Regions from separate parts of the Pantoea anthophila genome, predicted to be linked through region 1. Evidence: riboswitches for the same ligand, from Rfam matches in the RefSeq annotation. Region 1 holds a riboswitch; each other region holds the start of a gene.
The links. A riboswitch is a leader RNA that binds a small molecule or an ion and turns the genes downstream of it on or off. The one in region 1 is predicted to bind thiamine pyrophosphate.
Positions count from the first base shown of each region.

Region 1 (5,735 bases):
GCGGTTTGTGGTGAAAGATGAAACCCAGGTGGACTATCCCCGGCTGAAAGCGATCGATGGCGTGATGGGCGTGGTTCACAACGACACCCAGTGTCAGGTGATCATTGGAAATAACGTCTCTCAGGCCTTTCAGGCGCTGCAGGCGATGGGATCCCCTGCCGCCGACTCATCCACGCCGGTGAAACGCAAAATCACGCTGAAAAGCATCGGCGCAGGCATTCTGGATGCGCTGGTCGGCACGATGTCACCGCTGATCCCGGCCATTATCGGCGGGTCGATGGTTAAGCTGCTGGCGATGATACTGGATATGGCCGGTGTGTTTGAAAAAGGCTCCTCCACGCTGGTGATCCTCAACGTGATTGGCGACGGGGCCTTTTTCTTCCTGCCGGTGATGGTAGCCGCCTCTGCCGCGCTGAAGTTTAAAACCAATATGTCGCTGGCGATCGCCATTGCTGGCGTGCTGGTGCACCCTAACTTTATCGATCTGATGGCGAAAGCGGCGCAGGGTCAGGCCGTAGAATTTGCCTTCATTCCGGTCACGGCGGTGAAATATACCTACACGGTGATTCCGGCGCTGGTGATGACCTGGATCCTGTCACACATTGAGCGCGGCGTGGACCGCATTACCCCGGCCGTCACCAAAAACTTCCTGAAACCGATGCTGATTGTGCTGATTGCCGCACCCATCGCGATCGTGCTGATTGGTCCGATTGGCATCTGGATCGGCAGCGGCATCTCTGCGCTGGTCTACACCGTCCATGGCTATCTCGGCTGGCTCTCGGTTGCGATTATGGGCGCGATCTGGCCCCTGCTGGTGATGACCGGTATGCACCGGGTGTTTACCCCGACCATCATTCAGACCATTGCTGAAACCGGCAAAGAGGGCATGGTGATGCCCTCCGAGATTGGTGCCAACCTGTCGCTGGGGGGATCGTCTCTGGCGGTAGCCTTCCGCACCAAAAACCGGGAACTGCGTCAGACCGCGCTCGCGGCGGCGGCCTCCGCTATCGTTGCCGGCATTTCAGAACCTGCGCTGTATGGTGTGGCCGTCCGGCTGAAACGCCCGCTGGTCGCCTGTCTGATCAGCGGTTTTATCTGCGGCGCGGTAGCAGGCATTGGCGGTCTGGCCAGCCACTCGATGGCGTCGCCTGGCCTGTTCACCAGCGTGCAGTTTTTTGATCCCACCAACCCGATGAGTATTGTCTGGGTCGGCGCGGTGATGGTGTTGTCTGTGGTGCTGTCGTTTGTGCTGACGCTGCTGTTAGGCTTTGAAGATATCCCTGAAACCGACGCCACCACCGCGGCACAACCGGCAGCCGTACCCGAACGCGTCAACGCCATTAACAGCCACTAAAGGAAAGGGTCTTAGCGACCCGGAAAAGAGGAATGCATGTCTGAATCAAGGTTTCCGCAAGGGTTTTTATGGGGCGGTGCACTGGCCGCCAACCAGAGCGAAGGCGGTTTTCGCGAAGGCGGAAAAGGGTTAACCACCGTCGATATGATCCCGCATGGCCCGCACCGGATGCCGGTCAAACTCGGTCTTGAAAAACGGTTTGCGCTTCGCGACGACGAGTTCTACCCGAGCCATAATGCGATCGATTTTTATCATCGCTACCGGGAGGACATCGCGCTGATGGCGGAGATGGGTTTCAGCGTGTTCCGCACCTCGATTGCCTGGAGCCGTCTCTATCCCAACGGCGATGAGCTGACACCTTGCCCGGAAGGCATTGCTTTTTACCGTTCGGTGTTTGAAGAGTGCCGGAAACATCAGATCGAACCGCTGGTCACCCTCTGCCATTTCGATGTGCCGATGCATCTGGTGACGGAGTATGGCTCGTGGCGTAACCGTAAAATGATCGACTTTTTTGCCCGCTATGCCCGCAGCTGTTTCGAGGCGTTTGATGGTCTGGTGAAGTACTGGCTGACCTTCAACGAGATTAATATCCTGCTCCACAGCCCCTTCTCGGGTGCCGGACTGGTGTTTGAACCCGACGAAAATCCGGAGCAGGTGAAATATCAGGCGGCGCATCATGAACTGGTCGCCAGCGCGCAGGTGACCCGCATTGCGCATGAGGTCAATCCGGCTAACCAGGTTGGCTGCATGCTGGCGGGCGGCAACTTCTACCCCTGGTCGAGTAAACCGGAGGATGTCTGGGCCGCGCTGGAGAAAGATCGCGAAAACCTCTTCTTTATTGATGTGCAGGCACGCGGCGCCTATCCCGCCTACGCGGCCCGGCTGTTTCGGGAGAAAGGCGTAACGCTGAAGATCGAGGAGGGTGACGCAGAGATTCTGAAAAACAGCGTCGATTTTGTTTCGTTCAGCTACTACGCCTCACGCTGCGCCTCGGCGGAGATGAACGAGCAGAACAGCAGCGCCGCCAATGTGGTGAAGTCTCTGACGAATCCCCATGTGCCGCGCAGTGAATGGGGCTGGGGCATCGATCCACTCGGATTACGGATCACCATGAACATGATGTATGACCGCTATCAGAAGCCGCTTTTCCTGGTCGAAAATGGTCTGGGCGCACGCGATGAACCCGATGCCAGTGGCGAAATCCATGACGACTACCGCATCAGCTATCTGCGTGAACACATCCGCGCGATGGGTGACGCGATTGAAGATGGCGTGCCGGTCATGGGCTACACCAGCTGGGGCTGCATCGATCTGGTGGCGGCCTCAACCGGCGAGATGAGTAAACGCTACGGTTTTGTCTATGTTGACCGCGACGATCTCGGGCGTGGTACGCTGGCCCGCACGCGTAAAAAGTCATTCTGGTGGTATAAGAAGGTCATTGCCAGCAACGGAGCCGATCTAGAGTGACAACGTCACTTATTGAGTATTGTGTCTGCGGTGATACGCCTGTCAGCGACACCGCAGGTATGCAGTCAACCTGCCGTTGTACTCTGCCGGTAATTATCGTATAACCGATGTCTCCGAGGGGTGTCCTGTCATGGGCTGAGATGGCGTAAGCCGAACCCTTTGAACCTGATCTGGGTCATGCCAGCGAAGGGACGGGTCGGCAGATATTTCTGCGTCATCTCCTGCATCACTCCCTGTTCCAGCCCGTATGCCCGGATCTCCATTGTGACAGGAGATCTGATGACACATCCGCTTTTCGAAACCGGCTTTTACGGTCGTCTGCGTCAACAGGCTGGCCCTCACTGGCATGCCTATGTGGCACATGACTTTGTACAGCAGCTCGGTCAGGGTACGCTGCCCCCCGCCGCGTTTCGCCATTATCTCACCCAGGATTATCTGTTTCTGCTGCACTTCGCCCGCGCCTGGGGCCTGCTGATAAGCAAGCTCTCCGCACCGGACGCCCTGCGCAGCGCGACGGCGTCGCTCAACGCCATCGTCAGCGAACTGCCGCTGCATCTGGACTACTGCCAGCAGTGGGGCATCAGCGAAGCGGCAATGGCGAGCGAACCGGAGGCGGTGGAAACGCTCAACTACACCCGCTATGTGCTGGATGTGGGCCACAGCGGCGATGCGCTGGAGTTGCTGACCGCGCTGATGCCCTGTGTCGCCGGGTACGCTGAAACGGGTCTGACCCTGCTACAGGATCCTGCAACCCGCTTCAGCGATAATCCTTATGCGGCGTGGATAGAAAACTACGGCGATGAGTCCTATCTGAACGGCGTTCGCAACGCCCTTTCGTTGTTTGAAACCCTGGCGGGCGAGCGTGCGGCTGAGCAGCGTTTTGCCTCACTGGCGCAGATTTTCACTACCGCCACACGGCTGGAATCCGCGTTCTGGCAGATGGGACTGAATCATGCGGCCAGTCTGCAGGTCCGCCCATGATTGCGTCAGCCTGTTCGGCGCCGCCTGGTATCGCAATCCGTCAGCTGTCACTCAGGTTGGGTCAGCAGCAGCTCTTCAGCCAGCTCACTCTGGAAATTGCGGGTGGCCAGTTTACAGCGTTGCTGGGTGCGAGCGGCGTGGGTAAAAGCAGTCTGATGCGGGTGATTGCCGGTCTGTTACCGCCTTCCTCCGGCCAGGTCAGCGGCAGTGATGGCCTGCCGCTGACCGGACGCATCGCCTGGATGGGACAACAGGACTTGCTCTATCCGTGGCTGACAGTGGAGCAGAACGTTTGTCTGGCCAGCCGCCTGAACGGAGAGAAGCCGGATCGTGAGCGGGCGCAGCACCTGCTGGCGCGTGTCGGTCTGAGTCGTTATGCCACCGCACGGCCCGCGACGCTCTCCGGCGGGATGCGTCAGCGCGCCGCACTGGCTCGCACCCTCTATACCCGCCAGCCCGTGGTGCTGATGGATGAACCCTTCTCTGCGCTGGATGCCCTGACCCGCAGTCAGATTCAGACGCTGGCCGCGGAAGTGCTGGCCGGACACACCGTGTTGCTGATAACGCATGATGCCGCAGAAGCCTGTCGATTGAGTCATCATCTGCTGGTAATCGGCCCGACGGGTATCGAAGCCTCTCCCTCCCTCCAGGGGCAGCCTCCACGGGCGGCAGAGGATGTCAGCGTCATCCGGAGTCAGGCTGCCCTGCTGAATCAGCTGAGCAGGTTAGCTGGATGACGTCAGGACAACGATCTGGCGGACTACGCCGGGGTGTGACGCTTTTTACGGGCCTCATCGGATTGTGGTGGCTCGTTTCCCTTTCCGTCCCCGCTTTTTTGCTGCCCTCACCCCCGGCGGTCGCCACCGCGCTCTGGCAGAACGCCCGCTATCTCAGCCAGCACAGCCTCATCACCCTGACGGAGATCCTCAGCGGCATGGCACTGGGCGTGCTGCTGGGTGCCCTGCTCGCGCTGGGGATGTCCTTTTCGCCGCGGTTGCAGCGCTGGATGATGCCGCTGGTGATCACCAGTCAGGCGATCCCGGTGTTTGCGCTGGCGCCCCTGCTGGTGCTGTGGTTCGGCTTCGGGATGAGCGCCAAAGTTGCAATGGCGGTGCTGGTGATTTTTTTCCCGGTGACCTCCGCCTTTTTTGATGGCCTGCGCCGCGTCCCGCCCGGCTATCTCGATCTGGCCCGCACGCTGGGCGCCTCACGCGCGACTCAGCTGCGTCATGTCAGGCTGCTGGCGGCACTGCCCGCGCTGGGGTCCGGTTTACGGATGGCGGCCGCGGTGGCCCCGATTGGCGCCATTATCGGAGAGTGGGTGGGTTCAGCGGAAGGACTGGGCTACGTCATGCTGAATGCCAATGCCCGGATGCAGAGTGATCTCTGCTTTGCCGCGCTGTTCATTCTGGTGCTGATGACGCTGCTGCTGTGGCTGTTCATCGATTTTCTGCTCCGTCGCCTGATTAGCTGGGCCCCCGAAACGGATTAATGACCTTAACTGACGAGAAAAAGTATGACGAAAATACCGCTCTTTACCCTGCTGCTGGGTGCCGCCTTCGCCACCCCCCTTCAGGCAATGGAAAAACTGACGCTGGTGCTCGACTGGTATATCAATCCCGATCACGCGCCGATCATGGTGGCACAGCAGACCGGCGCCTTTGCCGCAGAGGGGCTGGAGGTCAGCATCATTCCCCCTTCCGATCCGGCGCTGCCGCCGCGCCTGGTGGCCGCAAAGCAGGCAGACTTAGCCATCACTTACCAGCCTCAGCTGCATTTCTTTGCCGACCAGGGCCTGCCCCTGATGCGGGTCGGCACACTGATCAATACGCCACTGAATACGCTGATCACACTCGACAGATCGATGAAGAGTCCGGGGGCGTTAAAAGGCAAACGCATCGGCTATTCAGTCAGCGGTATTGAGCAGGCGACG
Region 1 is NZ_CP110471.1:137,934-143,668, reverse strand. It holds gene ascF (PTS cellobiose/arbutin/salicin transporter subunit IIBC) at 1-1,354, shown strand, start outside; gene OJ965_RS00680 (6-phospho-beta-glucosidase) at 1,391-2,821, shown strand; TPP riboswitch at 2,928-3,030, shown strand; gene tenA (thiaminase II) at 3,101-3,802, shown strand; gene OJ965_RS00670 (ABC transporter ATP-binding protein) at 3,799-4,539, shown strand; gene OJ965_RS00665 (ABC transporter permease) at 4,536-5,294, shown strand; gene OJ965_RS00660 (ABC transporter substrate-binding protein) at 5,319-5,735, shown strand, end outside.

Region 2 (5,735 bases), on a different replicon from region 1:
GAAGCACAGAGCCTGCTGGATCAGGTTGCTGAGCTGGACAGCGATCTCCATTTCGAGACCTACTATTCACTCTCCTGCCACAACTGTCCTGATGTGGTGCAGGCGCTGAACCTGATGGCGGTGATTAACCCGCGCATCAGCCACACCGCAATCGACGGTGGCCTGTTCCAGAATGAGATTCAGGAACGCAACGTGATGGGCGTGCCAGCGGTTTACCTTAACGGTAAAGAGTTTGGTCAGGGTCGCATGAGCCTGGCGGAAATCGTCAGCAAAGTGGATACCAACGCGGACAAACGCGCAGCGGAAGAGCTGAACAAGCGTGACGCGTATGAAGTTCTGATTATCGGCAGCGGCCCGGCGGGCGCAGCAGCCGCCATCTACTCCGCGCGTAAAGGTATCCGTACCGGCCTGATGGGCGAGCGTTTCGGCGGGCAGGTGCTGGATACGGTCGATATCGAAAACTATATCTCTGTCCCTAAAACCGAAGGTGCAAAACTGGCAGGTTCACTGCGTGCACACGTTGATGATTACAATGTGGATGTCATCGACAGCCAGAGCGCCATTAAACTGATCCCGGCGGCGAAAGAGGGCGGACTGCACGCCATCGAAACCGCCTCCGGTGCCGTACTGAAATCACGCAGCATCATCCTGGCGACCGGCGCACGCTGGCGTAACATGGGCGTGCCGGGTGAAGAAGAGTATCGCACCAAAGGTGTTACCTACTGCCCGCACTGTGATGGCCCGCTGTTTAAAGGCAAGCGCACCGCGGTCATCGGCGGCGGTAACTCTGGCGTGGAAGCGGCAATTGATCTGGCCGGTATCGTGGAACACGTGACCCTGCTGGAGTTTGCTGGTGAGATGCGTGCTGACCGCGTGCTGCAGGATAAACTGCGCAGCCTGAAGAACGTTGATGTGATCCTGAACGCGCAGACCACGGAAGTGAAAGGCGACGGCAGCAAAGTGACCGGTCTGCACTACATTGACCGTACGACGCAGACCACCCATGAGCTGCCGCTCTCCGGTATCTTTGTCCAGATCGGTCTGTTGCCGAACACCCCATGGCTGGAAGGCGCGGTTGAGCGCAACAAAATGGGCGAAATCATCATCGATGCGAAATGCGAAACCAGCCTGAAAGGCGTCTTCGCAGCAGGCGACTGCACCACCGTGCCGTACAAGCAGATCATCATTGCCAGCGGCGAAGGTGCGAAAGCGTCACTGAGTGCCTTTGACTATCTGATCCGTACCAAAACGGCTGAGTAAGTTTCATCAGCCAGGCAATAAGCCCTTCAGCCCCTGTGCTGAGGGGCTTTTTTTATGCGCCTGTTAATAGCCCGCCAGCGTCATCAGCATCATCCATACCGGCGTCGTCACGGCCGCAAACACCGTAGAGAAAAGCATACTGGCCGCCGCCGGGCCGGTAATGACATTGAATTTCTGCGACATCAGATAGACGTTAACCCCGACCGCCATCGACCCCAGCAGCACCACCACTTTACTCTCCAGCGGAGGCAAACCGGTCAGCCACGCGATAGCCCATACCGTCATCGGTTGCAGAACCAGCTTCAGCAGGCAGATCGTATAACTCTCTTTTAAACCCTCCCGCACCCGATAATGTGCCAGGCTCATGCCCAGCGTGACCAGCGACAGGGGGGCCGCCAGCGAGGCCAGCATCCGCAGCGGTTCAGCGGCGATCTGCGGCAAGGGGTGCTGCAGAAAGCTCCAGGCCGTGCCGCTGAGAATGCCGACGATCAGCGGATTCTTCAGCACGCCGATCAGGGTGCGCCAGAGACCTGTCAGGGAAAAGCTGCCCTGTTTTGCCCACTCGACCGAAACGGTCAGCAGGGTCCAGAGAATCAGGCTGTTAAACACCAGCACCAGCGCCACCGGTGGCAGCGCTTCTGGCCCGAGCAGGACGGTAGCCACCGGGATCCCCAGCATCACGTTGTTGGAGAAGATCCCCCCCAGCGCAAAGACCGAGGCGGCCACGCCGTCAAGCTGAAACAGCCGTGTCGCCAGCAGGCGTCCCACGATAAACACCAGCAGGCAACTGCCAAAAAAGGCCAGCAGCAGGCGCGCATCCACCGGCGGGCTTTGCGAGAAGGTACTCATCACCCGAAACAGCATGCAGGGCAGCGCAACGTTAAACACAAAGCGGTTCATGCCTTCGCTGATGCTGGCAGGCCATTTCCCGAAGCGTGTCAGCCCATATCCGAGCAGGATCAGGATAAACAGCGGGGCTGACAGGTAAATCTGATGGCTCAGGCTTTCAAACAGCAGTGGCATAAGAGGCGTCTGGGTAAACCATGGATAGTTACCAGACTAACAAATCGCTAACTAACTGTTAACTCATCCCTGCTTTGGAACAGGCCGTCGGGCGGGCTGTCAGCCTAACCAGCGACGCGCCTGCTGGTCACTGATGTCCCGGTAATAAACACGATGGATAGTTTCGCCGCAGCCCGCACAACGGGCCGAGATATAGGTGGAAAGGTAATGTCGGCCATTAGGGGCGATGGCGCCCTGGCGTTCGATTTGAACATCCTGCCATCGATGGCGGTGAGGAATAAGCGCTGACAATCGCATCATACATCCTGAGTAGTATGAAGTTCCGCTTCAGGAGTCGATAACTCCATGAAATAAGGTGTTTTTTTACAACGGTGTTTCGCGCAGGTTAATTATTATGAAATGGTCAGAGTCTGAGCGATGGCCAGTACCCATCAGGCCTGACAGCAGGAGTACCTCTTAAGAGGTATCCCTGAGGCCCGCAGCATTAAGCCTTTTTTTGCACTATGGAACGTTGATCGGGATCATGCGTAAGGTTCCGTTCCGGTCATTTCGCTGGCGGCTGTTGCTTGCTTTCAGAGAACGGCTTGCCTATGCTGCAAACCGTAATTCGACTCGGGGTGCCCTTCTTTGTGAAGGCTGAGAAATACCCGTATTACCTGATCTGGATAATGCCAGCGTAGGGAAGTCTGATGCCTGACCGCATTCGCCTTCTTGTCCGCCGGTTGGGAGCTACGATGATACAGCCATCTCAACACCTTTCTGCCGCGCAGTTCGCGCCCCTTCTGCACACCTTTCGCCGTCAGTCACCGCTGGTGCACTGCATGACGAATGACGTGGTGCAGAACTTTACCGCCAACGTCCTGCTGGCACTCAATGCGTCACCCGCGATGGTGATCGATGCTGACGAAGCGGCACAGTTCAGCGGCTTTGCGGATGCCCTGCTGATTAACGTCGGGACGCTGACGCCCGAGCGTCAGCGGGCGATGCAGGCAGCGGTTAGCGCGGCGCGGGAGGCGGGCACGCCCTGGACGCTCGATCCGGTCGCTGTCGGTGCCCTGACGCTGCGCAGCGACTTCTGCCAGCAATTATTAAGTCAGCAACCGGCGGTGATACGCGGCAATGCGTCAGAGATTCTGGCGCTGGCGCAGCAGGCCAGTGGCGGACGCGGCGTGGATACGCTGCACCCGGCAGATGCGGCGCTCGACGCGGCGCGGCAGCTGGCGAAAGAGTGGAACACGCGGGTCATCGTCACCGGTGAAGTGGACTACGCAACTGATGGTCAGCGCACTTTTGCCATTCGTGGCGGCTCTCCCATGCTGACGCGGGTTGTGGGAACCGGCTGTGCGCTTTCGGCGGTCGTGGCCGGGTTCAGCGCACTGCCCGGCGATGGCCTGCTGAATATTGCCGCGGCCTGTCAGGTGATGGCGACTGCCGGTGAAAAGGCTGCGGGGCAGGCGACTGGGCCGGGCAGCTTTGCCACGGCGTTTCTGGATGCACTCTGGACCCTGGAGGGCAATCATGAAACGCATTAATGCCCTGACCATTGCCGGCACCGATCCCAGCGGTGGCGCAGGGATCCAGGCCGATCTGAAAACGTTCTCGGCGCTGGGCGCTTATGGCACCAGCGTCATCACCGCGCTGGTGGCACAAAATACGCAGGGCGTGCAGGCTGTTTATCGCATCGAACCGGACTTTGTCGCCGCCCAGCTCGATTCTGTGCTGAATGACGTGCGTATCGACAGCGCGAAAATCGGCATGCTGTCAGAAACGGCTATCGTGGAGCAGGTGGCGGCGCGGCTGAAGCAGGCGGCGATCCCTTTTGTGGTGCTGGATACCGTGATGGTGGCGAAAAGTGGTGATGCGCTGCTCTCACCGGACGCCGTCGCCAGCGTTCGTGAGCGGTTGCTGCCGCAGGTTTCGCTGATCACTCCGAACCTGCCAGAGGCGGCGGCCCTGCTGGGTTGCGCCATTGCCACCGATGAGACGGAGATGCGCGAACAGGGGCGGGCGTTGCTGGCGCTGGGCTGTCAGGCCGTGCTGATGAAAGGAGGGCATCTTACGGCAGCGGAGAGTCCCGACTGGCTGATTACACCATCGGCAGAGCAGCGGTTCAGTACAACGCGCGTGAAGACCCGTCATACGCATGGCACCGGCTGCACGCTGTCGGCGGCACTGGCCGCATTGCGTCCGCGTCATGACGGATGGGAGACGACGATTGAGGAAGCGAAAAACTGGCTGCAGCAGGCGCTGATGCAGGCGGATTCGCTGGAGGTCGGGAAGGGCATCGGGCCGGTTCACCATTTTCATCAATGGTGGTAAGAGAGACTGCCCGTCTCGCCCGGATAATCAGGCGAGGCGGGAACCCTCGGGAGGGATTCAGGGGGCTTCAAACCAGGCGCTGTTGCGCTCAGCAATCGGGGTGATGGAGAAGATCATCTCCTGCAGGTGATGACGCATGGCCGCTTCGGCGGCATCGGCATCATGCTGTTTCAGGGCGGCATAAATCTCTTCATGCTGCTCAATGACCTTTTCCGGCGGTGAGACTTCACTCAGCGTCAGGAAGCGCACCCGATCCATCGTCGCTTTGATATTCTCGACCGTTTCCCAGGCCAGCTTGCAGTCAATGCTTTCCGCGATCAGACGATGAAACTCATCGTCAAGCGTGAGGAACGCCTGGCTGTCATGCCGCTCCGCCGCCATCCGCTGCAGTTGCAGATTGTGCTCCAGCGTCATCAGCGCCGAATCACCAATTTCCAGCGCGGCACGACGAACCACCGACACTTCCACCGCCTCACGGATAAAGCGGCCATCCGCGACCCGCTTAGCGGAGATTTTACGCACGAACGTGCCGCGCTGCGGCAATACCTGTACCAGTCCGGCTTCCGCCAGCTTGATAAACGCTTCGCGCACCGGCTGACGTGAAACGCTGAAGCGTGCGGAGACCTCTTTCTCAGAGAGCAGCGAACCTGGCTGAATCGCGCAGGTGACAATATCTTTGCGCAGATAACGGTAAATCTGCTGATTGACCGGTTCGCTGGTGGTAATGGTATAGGCGCTCGACATGCAGCAATATCCCTATTACGGCTGGCAGACGCCAGCGCGTTGGCAAAGTGTCAGTCTAATCAGCACGCTGCGTCTGCGCCAGCGCTTTATTGTCCCGCCTTCAGCCGCGATTCAGGCACTGATGCACAGTGGCACGCGCGCCCTCGGTGGTCAGTTGCTGATACCAGGCCGTCAGTCGGGCGACCACGTCGTCGTTCTGCAGCAAATCATCGCCAAACACTTCGCGGAGGGCGAGCAGCGCCCGCACGCGCGCTTCACCCTCTTCGCTGGCGGCAACGCACTCCGCCAGTTTTTTCTGCATCGGATCACGGATCTCAATCGGCTGGCCCTGTTCATCAACGCCGCCCACATAGCGCATCCAGCCCGCGACGCCAAGCAGCAGCAGGTCG
Region 2 is NZ_CP110473.1:1,358,463-1,364,197, forward strand. It holds gene ahpF (alkyl hydroperoxide reductase subunit F) at 1-1,260, shown strand, start outside; gene OJ965_RS08880 (AEC family transporter) at 1,324-2,283, opposite strand; gene OJ965_RS08885 (hypothetical protein) at 2,383-2,580, opposite strand; TPP riboswitch at 2,887-2,983, shown strand; gene thiM (hydroxyethylthiazole kinase) at 3,018-3,815, shown strand; gene thiD (bifunctional hydroxymethylpyrimidine kinase/phosphomethylpyrimidine kinase) at 3,802-4,602, shown strand; gene OJ965_RS08900 (GntR family transcriptional regulator) at 4,660-5,346, opposite strand; gene OJ965_RS08905 (mannitol dehydrogenase family protein) at 5,447-5,735, opposite strand, start outside.
Region 2: it holds a riboswitch for thiamine pyrophosphate, as region 1 does, so the genes downstream of both, thiM (hydroxyethylthiazole kinase) here and tenA (thiaminase II) in region 1, are expected to answer to the same signal.

Region 3 (5,735 bases), 170 kb from region 1:
CGTTCTATCGCCGCATCCGTCGCGGACTGGAGGCACTGTTAGCCTGCTGCTTTGTGCTGGCGGGGCTGAAACTGGTGTTCAGTCGCCACTAAGTCGGGGATGGCCGTTCGCGACTTCTGCATGAAAATGGCACACCCTGTGCTGATGCAAACAACGGTTTCGCCAGGGTGTCACTGCGATCAGGGGGGCATCCGCAGCGGTGGCCTCTCTCATTACATCAACAAGGCGGTGAAATGAAAGGCTCGTGCTTGTGTGAAACGGTGGTTTTTGAGCTGGCAGCGCCACCCACGCTTTACTACCGTTGTCACTGTTCGCTGTGCAGAAAGCAGAGCGGAACCGGTTATAACCTGGCGACGCTGGTGAAAGCGGGGGAGTTCCGCTGGACTGGCGGAGAAGATCACCTGGCGTCATGGCAAAAAGCCAGCGGTTATCGCAACGATTTCTGCACCCGCTGTGGCTCCACCGTGCCCAACCCGCTGCGGGGCAGGCCTTATGTCTGGGTTCCGGTGGGTTTACTCAATGAGGCGGTGGATATGCAGTGTGTCGGCGACTTCTGCACTGATGATGCGATGCCCTGGGACACGACCCGCTCAGCAACCACCCATGCCGGACCGGTGCCGTCGCTGACGGCGCTGCTGACCCATCTGAAAATTGCTGATGAATCGCCATAGTTTCTCTGACGGTTTCTGTCTGCATTCCTGGCCGTTGGCTGGTTATGCTCCAGAGTGTTTTAGCTGAAGTCCCCACTCTTCCGCGCAGATATTCATGGCGCGAGGAGAACTGAGCAGCAGTTTTGGCAGCGTGAGCGAGTCATAGATCTGCCTGTGCCGCTTCCGGTTCTGAGGGGCGATGCGGGCAATGTAGTTTATCATCGCCAGGCTTACCGGCTCTCTGTTAGTCCTGAGTCCCCCGATCCGCGGCGTGGAGGAGTAGCATCGCCGGACATAGCGCAGCAGCGCTAAAGGCACGCTGACATCCAGAAGAATCAGTCCGGTGGCCCGGGCGAGCCGTGCTTCAATACACTTGGTGTAGTTGCCTTCCATGATCCATCTCTCCTGACTGACTGCTTCGGCGTGTAAACGAAGGAACACGTCCGGCTCCCTGGGCACCCACTGACTGCCTGGAATATGATGCAACTGATCCAGGTGCACCACAGGCAGACCTGTTTTGCGTGACAGGGCCTCAGCCAGCGTGGATTTTCCGCTGTTAGAAGGCCCGAGAATACAGATGCGTGGTCCCAGCGCGTCTGACGAGATTAGCCTGTTCACAGATAGCTCCCTGTTAAAATCCGGTAAATGCGCGCTGAGGGGGGTTGCGTCTGCATCCGGAACATAAATCTTACCCCACGGGTTCATCGCCTGGCGATAAGTCTCTCATAACCTGATGAAATCAGGCACAGGACAAATAAAAAGTCCGCAAACACATTTACAAATTTAAATGTGTAAATATAATATCGCCTCTTCAAACACCAGAGGATTTTTTTGTCATGCCATCACTTTTTACCCCCCTGAGCCTGGGCGACCTTCAGCTCCGTAACCGCATCGTTCTGCCGCCGCTGACCCGCTGCCGCAGTGAGCAGCCAGGCAATGTTCCCGGTCCGATGATGGTGGAATATTATCGCCAGCGCGCCGGTGCCGGACTGATGATCACTGAAGGCACCCAGATTGAGCCTCGCGGGCAGGGCTATGCATGGACGCCGGGGATACACAGTGAAGCGCAGATTGCGGGCTGGAAAAAAGTCACCGAAGCAGTGCATCAGGAAGGTGCCACTCTTTTCTGCCAGCTCTGGCACGTGGGGCGGGTGTCCCATAATGAACTTCAGCCAGGAAAAGAGGCCCCGGTTGCGCCGTCAGCGATAGCCGCCGATAACGTCCGGGTCTTTATTGAAACCGGACCGGGTGCCGGAATGTTAACCGCGCCCAGCGAGCCGCGGGCGCTGACGAACGCGGAAGTAAAAGAGATTGTGGCGCTTTACCGGCGGGCGGCGGAAAATGCCAAAGCGGCCGGGTTCGATGGCGTTGAGCTTCACTCCGCCAACGGCTATCTGATTAATCAGTTTATTTCTGAGCACACCAACTTCCGTACGGATGAATATGGTGGCTCGCCTGAGAATCGTCTGCGTTTTCTGCGTGAAGTGGTTGAAGCGGTAAGTTCGGTCTTTGGCAGTCATCGTGTCGGCGTCCGGTTTGCCCCGCTTTTCAGCAGCACGGACGAAGATCGTGTCTATCTGGGTCTGGTCGAAAGTGATCCGCATGCGACTTATATCCGCGCTGCGCAGCTGCTCAATGAGCTGGAAATTGGTTATCTCTCTATCGCCGAGGCGGACTGGGATAACAGTCCTGACCTGCCGGAGAGTTTCCGGATTGCGCTGCGGGAAACCTTCCGCTCGCCCATTATCTACTCAGGCCGTTACACCGCCGAAAAAGCCCAGCGGATGCTGGATAAAGGCTGGGGTGACCTGTTTGGTTTTGGCCGCACCTTTATCGCCAACCCCGATCTGCCCGCGCGGATTAAAGCAGGCAATCCGCTGAATCCGGTGGACCACACCTCCCTGTATGGCGGAACGGAGAAAGGGTATACTGACTACCCTGTTTATCCATCCTGATGTTTTGTGAGGCGGCATGTCACCCGAAGAGGCCCTGAAGTTACTGGCCAATCCCACCAGAATGGCCGTACTGATGTGGCTCAAAAACCCTGACGAAGCGTTTGCGGGCTATGTCCAGCTCTATCCCTTCGACCAGTATGGCGTCTGTGCCAGTCTCATCCAGGACAAGGCGGGCTTATCGCAGCCCGCCACCTCGTTATGCCTGAAAGCCCTGCAGAGTGCCGGACTGGTGGAAACCAGCAAAGTGGGTAAATGGACCTACTATCGCCGCGCCGAGCCGCGTATTCGGGAAGTCACCGACGCAGTGACGCACTCCCTGCAGGCGCTGCTATAGACGTCGCCGCGCGCCTCTGATTCGGTAACGACATCTTTCCATATCTCTCTCTTTCTGCGTCATGCCCCTGCACACTGCTTGACGAAGCTGTTCGCTTCACTTACAACTAAACCCGTCAGGGGAGTCTCGCCGGAGAGACTGAGAGGCTGATAGCGCACCCGCGCGGCTCAGCGACCCTTAGAACCTGACCCAGTTGATACTGGCGTAGGAAGACGGGTATCGCATCAGATACTTGCCGCAGGAGCGCATTCGCGTCGCTTCTGCCTATTCCCTCTGTATCACGGGTCTTCGTTAACGGATAACGAGGCGAATGTGACCCACTCAATCCTGAATCTCTCTTCTTCTGTGGCGGGCAGCCAGGGCCGCTGGTCGGTGCTGGGCAGCGGCGTCGCCGGACTCTGTGTCGCCACCCTGCTGGCGGAACGGGGAGAAGCTGTCGAAATTATTGCTCAGCCTGACTGCCGGGCAGCCTCGCACTGGGCGGGCGGCATGCTCGCGCCCTGGTGCGAGGCAGAAAGTGCACCGCCAGAGGTGATCGAATGGGGCCAGCATGCCGCGGGCTGGTGGGCAAAGCGTGTGGATGGCGTGGTGCAGCAGGGCACGCTGGTGGTTGCACCGCCGCGTGACAGCCGTGAGCTGACGCGCTTTGCCAGCATGACGCAGCAGCATCAGTGGGTGGCCCCCGGCGACGTTGAGCCGGCGCTGGAAAACCGCTTCGCACGCGGCCTTTTTTTTGCCCGGGAAGCGCATCTCGACCCGCGTCGGGCGCTGCAGCAGCTGCAGGATACGCTCAAAGAGGCGGGCGTGCCGTTTCACAGCGGTCAGCCCGGCGGAAAGATTATCGACTGTCGCGGCATCCACGCCGCCGATCAGCAGCCCGCGTTGCGTGCCGTGCGCGGCGAAATGGTGATCCTCCATACCCCCGACATTTGCCTCTCCCGTCCCGTCCGGCTGCTCCATCCGCGCTTTCCCTGCTATCTGGTGCCTCGTGCCAATGGGCACTTCATGCTGGGTGCCACCATGGTCGAAAGCCATGATAGCAGCCCGATTAGCGCGAAAGCGATGATGGAGCTGCTGAGCGCCGCTTACAGCCTGCATCCGGCGCTGGCTGAAGCGCGGATCGTCGAGAGCGGTACCGGGTTGCGTCCTGCTTACCGGCAGAATCTGCCGGAGGTGCGCTACGAAAATGGCCGCTTCTCGCTCAACGGCCTCTACCGACACGGCTTTTTACTGGCCCCGATAATGGCTGAAAACCTTATGCGGCGACTGACTCAGGAGACACCCCATGCGAATTGAACTCAACGGACGCGCGATTGAAACCGGCGCAACGACCCTGGCGGAGCTGATGCAGGAGCAGCAGATCGATCCGCGCACCGTCGCCACCGCCCTGAACGGTGAGTTTGTGCCGCGCACCCGTTACGCCAGCCAGCGACTTGAGGCCGGGAATCAGCTGGAAATTCTGTCCCCGATGCAGGGAGGTTAATCATGTTCTATCAGTTTGCACCGACATCCCGTTTTCTGCTCGGCACCGCCGGTTACCCCTCGCCGGAGATTCTGCATCAGGCGATCGACGCGTCAGGCGCGGAGATCATTACCGTCAGCCTGCGACGGGAGGGGCGGGAAGGCGCGGCCTTTCGCACGCTGCTGCAACAGCTCAACAAACGGATTCTGCCGAATACGGCCGGCTGCCATTCGGTAAAGGAGGCGGTTACCACGGCGCAGATGGCGCGTGAACTGTTTGATACCCCCTGGATCAAGCTGGAGGTAATTGGTCATGCCGACACGCTGCAACCCGACCCCTTTGCCCTGGTGGAAGCCGCCCGCATTCTCTGCGCTGACGGATTTCAGGTGTTTCCCTACACCACGGAAGATCTGATTGTCGGTGAAAAACTGCTGGAAGCCGGCTGTGAAGTGCTGATGCCCTGGGGGGCGCCGATTGGCTCCGGCCAGGGACTGCGCAATATCGAGGGGCTGCGCGCCATGCGTGCCTGGTTTAAGGATATTCCGCTGATTATTGATGCGGGGATCGGCGCGCCGGGCCAGGCGGCTCAGGCGATGGAGATGGGTTTTGATGGCGTATTGCTCAACACGGCCGTAGCAAAAGCTCGCGATCCGGTCCGGATGGCCGGCGCCTTTGCCGCCGCGATCCATGGCGGACATGAGGCGTTTCAGGCCGGGCTGATGGAGCAGCGCGATATGGCGTCGGCCTCCACGCCCCTGTTTGGTCTGGCACAGTTCAGTTAAGGAGCGACAATGGATCGTTATCAGCGACAGACGATGTTACCGGAAATTGGTGAGGCGGGGCAGCAGCGACTGAGCAGGGCGCGGGTGCTGGTTGTGGGCGCGGGCGGTCTCAGTGCCACGCTGCTGCCCCTGCTGGCAGGTGCCGGGGTAGGGTTCATTCGTCTTTACGACGGCGATCGGGTTGAACTGCACAATCTTCACCGGCAGACGCTGTTTGGCGTGGACGATGTCGGGCAGCCAAAAGCCCTCTGCGCACAGCGGGCACTGGCGCAGCGAAACCCTGAGTGTGAAGTCGACGCGCATCCGCAGTCACTGAGCGCCAGTCTGCTGCCGCAGGCGCTGGCGGAGATTGATGTGGTGGTGGATGCGGCGGATAACTTTGCCATTACCTATCAGCTTTCGGACGCCTGTTATCCGCGCGGCCTGCCGCTGATCTGCGCCTCAGTGCTGGGGCGTAAAGGTTATGTCGGCGGATTCTGCGGCGGTGCGCCCGGCTATCGCGCGCTGTTTCCGCACTTGCCCACTGCATCGGCTGACTGTAACACCGCGGGC
Region 3 is NZ_CP110471.1:421,381-427,115, reverse strand. It holds partial or broken gene OJ965_RS02015 (LysE family translocator) at 1-92, shown strand, start outside; gene OJ965_RS02010 (GFA family protein) at 234-671, shown strand; gene OJ965_RS02005 (P-loop NTPase family protein) at 714-1,268, opposite strand; gene OJ965_RS02000 (alkene reductase) at 1,487-2,605, shown strand; gene OJ965_RS01995 (ArsR/SmtB family transcription factor) at 2,622-2,939, shown strand; TPP riboswitch at 3,047-3,167, shown strand; gene OJ965_RS01990 (FAD-dependent oxidoreductase) at 3,252-4,235, shown strand; gene thiS (sulfur carrier protein ThiS) at 4,225-4,422, shown strand; gene OJ965_RS01980 (thiazole synthase) at 4,425-5,183, shown strand; gene OJ965_RS01975 (HesA/MoeB/ThiF family protein) at 5,193-5,735, shown strand, end outside.
Region 3: it holds a riboswitch for thiamine pyrophosphate, as region 1 does, so the genes downstream of both, OJ965_RS01990 (FAD-dependent oxidoreductase) here and tenA (thiaminase II) in region 1, are expected to answer to the same signal.

Region 4 (5,735 bases), on a different replicon from region 1:
GCGCGTGGCTTCACGCCAGTCATCTGCCCGGGTAATCGCACTTACCACAGCAATGCTGCCCACGCCGGTTGCCAGGACTTCCGGTGCCCGGGCAATCGAGATACCGCCAATCGCCACGGTGGGGATGTGCGTCAGGCGTGCCAGGTGCCGCTTCAGTTGTTCCACGCCCTGAGGCGCAGAGGGCATCGCTTTGGTCTGCGTCGGGAAGATATGTCCCAGTGCAATGTAAGAGGGCTGGATCGCCAGGGCGCGATCCAGCTCGGTATCATCATGGGTGGAGATCCCGAGCCGCAATCCTGCCTGGCGAATCCGGGCGAGATCGGCAACATCCAGATCTTCCTGACCCAGATGCACACCATAGGCGTCATGTCTGATCGCCAGCTCCCAGTAATCATTGATAAACAGGCGCGCATCGTAGCGTTTGCCCAGCGCTATCGCCTGAGCAATCGCGGGTTCGGCAATCTCATCAGGCTGATCTTTGATGCGCAGCTGCAATGTGCGCACGCCCGCTGTCAGCAGGCGTTCAATCCAGGCGGGGCTGTCAACCACCGGATAGAGCCCCAGGCGCGGGGCGGTAGCAGGAAAGGCAGACATGGTTACTCCTCCTCAATAACATCGGCAGAGTGATAAAGCTCACCCCCGCGGCTGCGGAAATGCTCTGACATCCGGGCCATGCCCACTTCCACTGGTTCAGCGCGGCTATCCTGGCGTGCCGCAAACTCACGCACCTCCTGAGAAATCTTCATTGAGCAGAATTTAGGGCCGCACATTGAACAGAAATGGGCCACTTTGCCTGACTCCTGCGGCAGGGTTTCATCATGCATGGCGCGGGCGGTGAGAGGGTCCAGGGCCAGGTTGAACTGATCTTCCCAGCGGAATTCAAAGCGCGCTTTGGACATGGCGTTATCGCGGATCTGCGCAGCGGGATGGCCTTTAGCCAGGTCGGCAGCATGTGCCGCGATTTTGTAGGTGATCAGCCCCTGTTTGACATCCTCTTTGTTCGGCAGCCCCAGATGCTCTTTAGGTGTGACGTAACAGAGCATGGCGCAGCCAAACCAGCCAATCATGGCGGCCCCGATTCCGGAGGTAAAGTGGTCATAGCCCGGTGCGATGTCGGTGGTCAGCGGGCCGAGGGTGTAGAAGGGGGCCTCATCGCACAGGTCGAGCTGTTCGGTCATGTTGCGGCGGATCATATGCATCGGCACATGGCCCGGCCCTTCAATCATCACCTGCACATCATATTCCCAGGCAATACGGGTCAGTTCGCCCAGGGTACGCAGCTCAGCGAACTGCGCTTCATCGTTCGCATCCTGAATCGAACCCGGCCGCAGACCATCGCCCAGCGACAGCGACACATCGTAAGCGGCGCAGATTTCACAAATCTCCCGGAAATGCTGATAAAGGAAGTTCTCCTGATGATGCGACAGACACCATTTCGCCATGATCGATCCGCCGCGCGACACGATCCCGGTCAGCCGCTTCGCCGTCATCGGGACATAACGCAGCAGGACGCCAGCGTGTATCGTGAAGTAATCCACCCCCTGTTCCGCCTGCTCAAGCAGCGTGTCGCGGAAAACGTCCCAGTTCAGCGCCTCGGCCACGCCGTTCACTTTTTCCAGCGCCTGATAGATCGGCACGGTGCCGATGGGGACCGGGCTGTTCCGCAGAATCCACTCGCGCGTTTCATGAATATAGCGGCCGGTAGAGAGATCCATCACCGTATCGGCCCCCCAGCGCGTCGACCAGACCAGTTTTTCCACTTCCTCTTCGATGGAGGAGGTGACCGCCGAGTTACCGATATTGGCATTCACCTTAACCAGAAAGTTACGGCCGATGATCATCGGCTCCGATTCCGGGTGATTGATATTGGCAGGGATGATAGCCCGTCCGGCTGCCACCTCCTGCCGCACAAACTCCGGCGTGATACTGGCTGGCAGATGCGCACCAAAACTGTGGCCCGGATGCTGTTGCAGCAGCACTTCACTGCGAATCCGTTCACGGCCCATATTTTCCCGCAGCGCAATAAACTCCATTTCCGGGGTGATGATCCCCTGGCGGGCATAATGCAGCTGGGTGACGCGGCGGCCTGCACAGGCCCGGCGCGGCGTCGGTAAGTTATCGAAGCGCAGATGGTCCAGCCCCTCATCAGCCAGCCGTTGCTGGGTGTAGCCGGAACTGTTTTGTGGCAGGTATTCGCTGTCATCGCGTTCCGCTATCCAGCGGGCGCGCAGTTTTTCCAGGCCGCGATGAACATCGATCTGTGCCGCGGGATCGCCATAGGCACCTGCCGTGTCGTAAACCGGCACCGCTTCGTTTGGCTCATAGGTCGGCTGGGCTTTGCTGCCACCGGTGTGGGTCGGGCTTAGCGTGATCTCGCGCATCGGAACGCGAATATCGTCACGGCTGCCGGTTATCCAGATGCGACGGGACTGGGGAAATGCACTGCCGCTTTGCAGCGAATCGATAAATTCCTGCGCCTGGGCACGCTGTTCACGACGGGTCATTTTTGGGTCAGACATAGCAATCTTCCTGTTCAGGGGGAACGATGCTTGTCCGGAGTTCGGAAGGAGTAGCGGTATCGGCAGCATAAGAATGCTGGCATACCGTAAAAATTTACTCTTGTTCCCTTCGCAGGTTCTAACCTGATCAGGTTCCGCGGATCCCGAATTAACGGTCTCAGCCCGGCTGGGCACTCCGACAAGAAGCGCTTTTTACGCCCTAATCTGACCGGCAGATCGGGCGTAAAAATCGTGTTTTTCACAGCAAAAAACAAAAAAGGTTCGTCGGCGTAGTGGCCTCGGAACCTCTTCAGCATAAAAGGGCGAGTGGATAATCTCAACCCTTTTGGTGGTGATACCGGTTAAGCGGGACGGGCAATCTGACTGTCATTGGCAACCGGCGGGGTAGCCAGCTGATTATCCCATGCCAGCTGGATCAGCTTATCTTCCAGCGTGAAGCGCGACTCCAGCACTTCGCCCACTTCTGAAAGCGCCTGCTGGAAAGTCATGCAGTTTTCATCGTCTATCGCCTGTTGCAGGTGACCATCATAGAGCTGCATCAGCCGCTCGGTGTTGGCTTCCAGTGGCGGATAGATCTGCGCAGCCGCAATCATCGGGCTGTCACCGTTCATTTCACTGATAACACGTTCATAGATACTGAAGTGACCGGCCGAAAGATAATCGACCAGGCTGTGACAGAAGTTGTCCAGCGCCTGCTCATCGAGACGGGTCAGGGCTTCTTTGTTGGGCTTCAGGCCGACCAGATGATAATAGGTCACCAGCAGCTGGCGACGGGCTTCGAGCCAGGAATCGACCAGCTCATTACTGCCACCTACGCGTTCAGCCAGGACGTTTAACTGGTTAAGCATATCTGACTCCATGTGAGTTATAGTTGTTTATCAACACACTTAACATCAGGGCTTCAGCGTACGATTTGACGCTAAGGATGACGAAATAAATGCAATGCGAAATCTCAAGCGTAGACGCTGGATGGTGGATTGTCAGCCATGAACAGAAACTTTGGTTGCCACAAGGTGATTTACCCCACGGAAACGCCGAAAATTTTGGTCTGACTGGCAGTAAAGCACGCCTTATCGGAGAGTGGCAGGGCGAAAATGTCTGGCTGATTTGTGCGTCACGCTCTGCCGATATGTTCTCCGTGCGGCAGTTGATCGATCAGGACGTCGGACTGTTTCAGCTGGCGGGGCGGGGTGTGCAGCTGGCGGAGTTTTACCGCTCTCATCGCTGGTGCGGCTACTGCGGCCATGAAATGCATCACAGCAGGCATGAATTTGCCTGCCTGTGCAGTCATTGCCGTGAGCGTTACTATCCGCAAATCGCCCCCTGCATTATCGTGGCCATCCGTCGTGGTGATGAAATCCTGCTGGCAAATCATGCCCGCCATCGCAACAAGGTCTATACCGTGCTGGCCGGCTTTGTGGAGGTCGGTGAGACGCTGGAGCAGGCCGTTGCCCGCGAAGTGATGGAGGAGAGCAACATCCGCGTCAAAAACGTGCGCTATGTGACCTCTCAGCCGTGGCCCTTTCCGCAATCCCTGATGACCGCCTTCATGGCGGAGTATGACAGCGGCGATCTGCAGCATGATGGCAAAGAGCTGCTGGATGCGGCCTGGTTCCGTTTTGATGACCTTCCCCTGCTGCCTCCACCCGGCACCGTGGCACGCCGCCTGATTGAAGATACTGTCGCCCTGTGCCGCGCTGAAGTGTGAAAGTGCTACACTACACGCCTGTTATTGAGAGAGTGTTGAGATGAGTGAACTGAAGAACGATCGTTATTTGCGTGCCCTGTTACGTCAGCCGGTGGATGTCACGCCGGTATGGATGATGCGACAAGCCGGGCGCTATTTGCCGGAGTACAAAGCGACACGCGCCCAGGCGGGTGATTTTATGTCGCTGTGTAAAAACGCCGAGCTGGCCTGTGAAGTCACCCTGCAGCCGCTGCGTCGTTTTCCGCTGGATGCCGCCATCCTCTTCAGTGACATCCTGACGATTCCGGATGCGATGGGACTGGGACTCTATTTTGAAACCGGCGAAGGCCCGCGTTTCTCAAACCCTGTAACCTGCCGCGCTGACGTTGATCGCTTGCCGGTGCCCGATCCGGAGATGGAGCTGGGCTATGTGATGAACGCGGTTCGCACCATCCGCCGCAATCTGAATGGTGAGGTGCCGCTGATCGGCTTCTCCGGCAGTCCATGGACGCTGGCCACCTACATGGTGGAAGGCGGCAGCAGCAAAGCGTTTACCCGAATCAAAAAGATGATGTATGCCGAGCCTGCTACGCTGCATGCGATGCTGGATAAGCTGGCTGACAGCGTCATTCTCTATCTCAATGCGCAGATTCGCGCAGGTGCCCAGTCGGTGATGGTCTTCGATACCTGGGGCGGCGTGCTGACCGGCCGTGACTACCGCGAGTTCTCCCTTCACTACATGCACAAAATTGTTGATGGCCTGCTGCGTGAAAATGATGGCCGCCGCGTGCCGGTGACGCTGTTCACCAAAGGCGGTGGACAGTGGCTGGAAGCGATGGCCGCCACCGGCTGTGATGCGCTGGGTCTCGACTGGACCACCGACATTGACGATGCGCGCCGTCGCGTGGGCGATAAAGTTGCGCTGCAGGGTAATATGGACCCCTCTATGCTCTATGCGGCACCTGAGCGTATTGAGCAGGAAGTGGCCGGTATTCTGGAGCGCTTTGGTTCCGGCACCGGCCATGTCTTTAATCTGGGGCACGGCATTCATCTGGATGTGCCACCGGAAAATGCCGGTGTCTTTGTTGATGCTGTGCATCGTTTATCACGTCCCTGGCATCAGGAGTAATCATGGATATTGCCGCACTTCGCGCTGAGCAGTTACAACGCGCCGCTGACGTGGTGCGTGACGATGATTTTGATGTGTTACCGCCTCGCTATATCGGCGGGGCCGACGTAGGTTTTGAGCAGGAAGGCACGATCACACGCGCAGCGATGGTAATCCTGGAGTACCCATCGCTTCGGCTGGTGGAGCATCGCATCGCGCGTATTGAGACGACGATGCCCTATATCCCGGGCTTTCTCTCCTTCCGGGAATATCCGGCCCTGATGGCCGCCTGGGAGATGCTGGAGCAGAAGCCGGACCTGCTGTTTGTGGATGGACACGGGATTTCGCATCCCAGACGGCTCGGCGTTGCCTCGCATTTTGGTCTGCTGGTGGATGTGCCTACTATCGGGGTCGCGAAAAG
Region 4 is NZ_CP110473.1:3,701,367-3,707,101, reverse strand. It holds gene thiE (thiamine phosphate synthase) at 1-594, opposite strand, end outside; gene thiC (phosphomethylpyrimidine synthase ThiC) at 597-2,519, opposite strand; TPP riboswitch at 2,607-2,707, opposite strand; gene OJ965_RS19760 (Rsd/AlgQ family anti-sigma factor) at 2,861-3,367, opposite strand; gene nudC (NAD(+) diphosphatase) at 3,457-4,227, shown strand; gene hemE (uroporphyrinogen decarboxylase) at 4,268-5,335, shown strand; gene nfi (deoxyribonuclease V) at 5,338-5,735, shown strand, end outside.
Region 4: it holds a riboswitch for thiamine pyrophosphate, as region 1 does, so the genes downstream of both, thiC (phosphomethylpyrimidine synthase ThiC) here and tenA (thiaminase II) in region 1, are expected to answer to the same signal.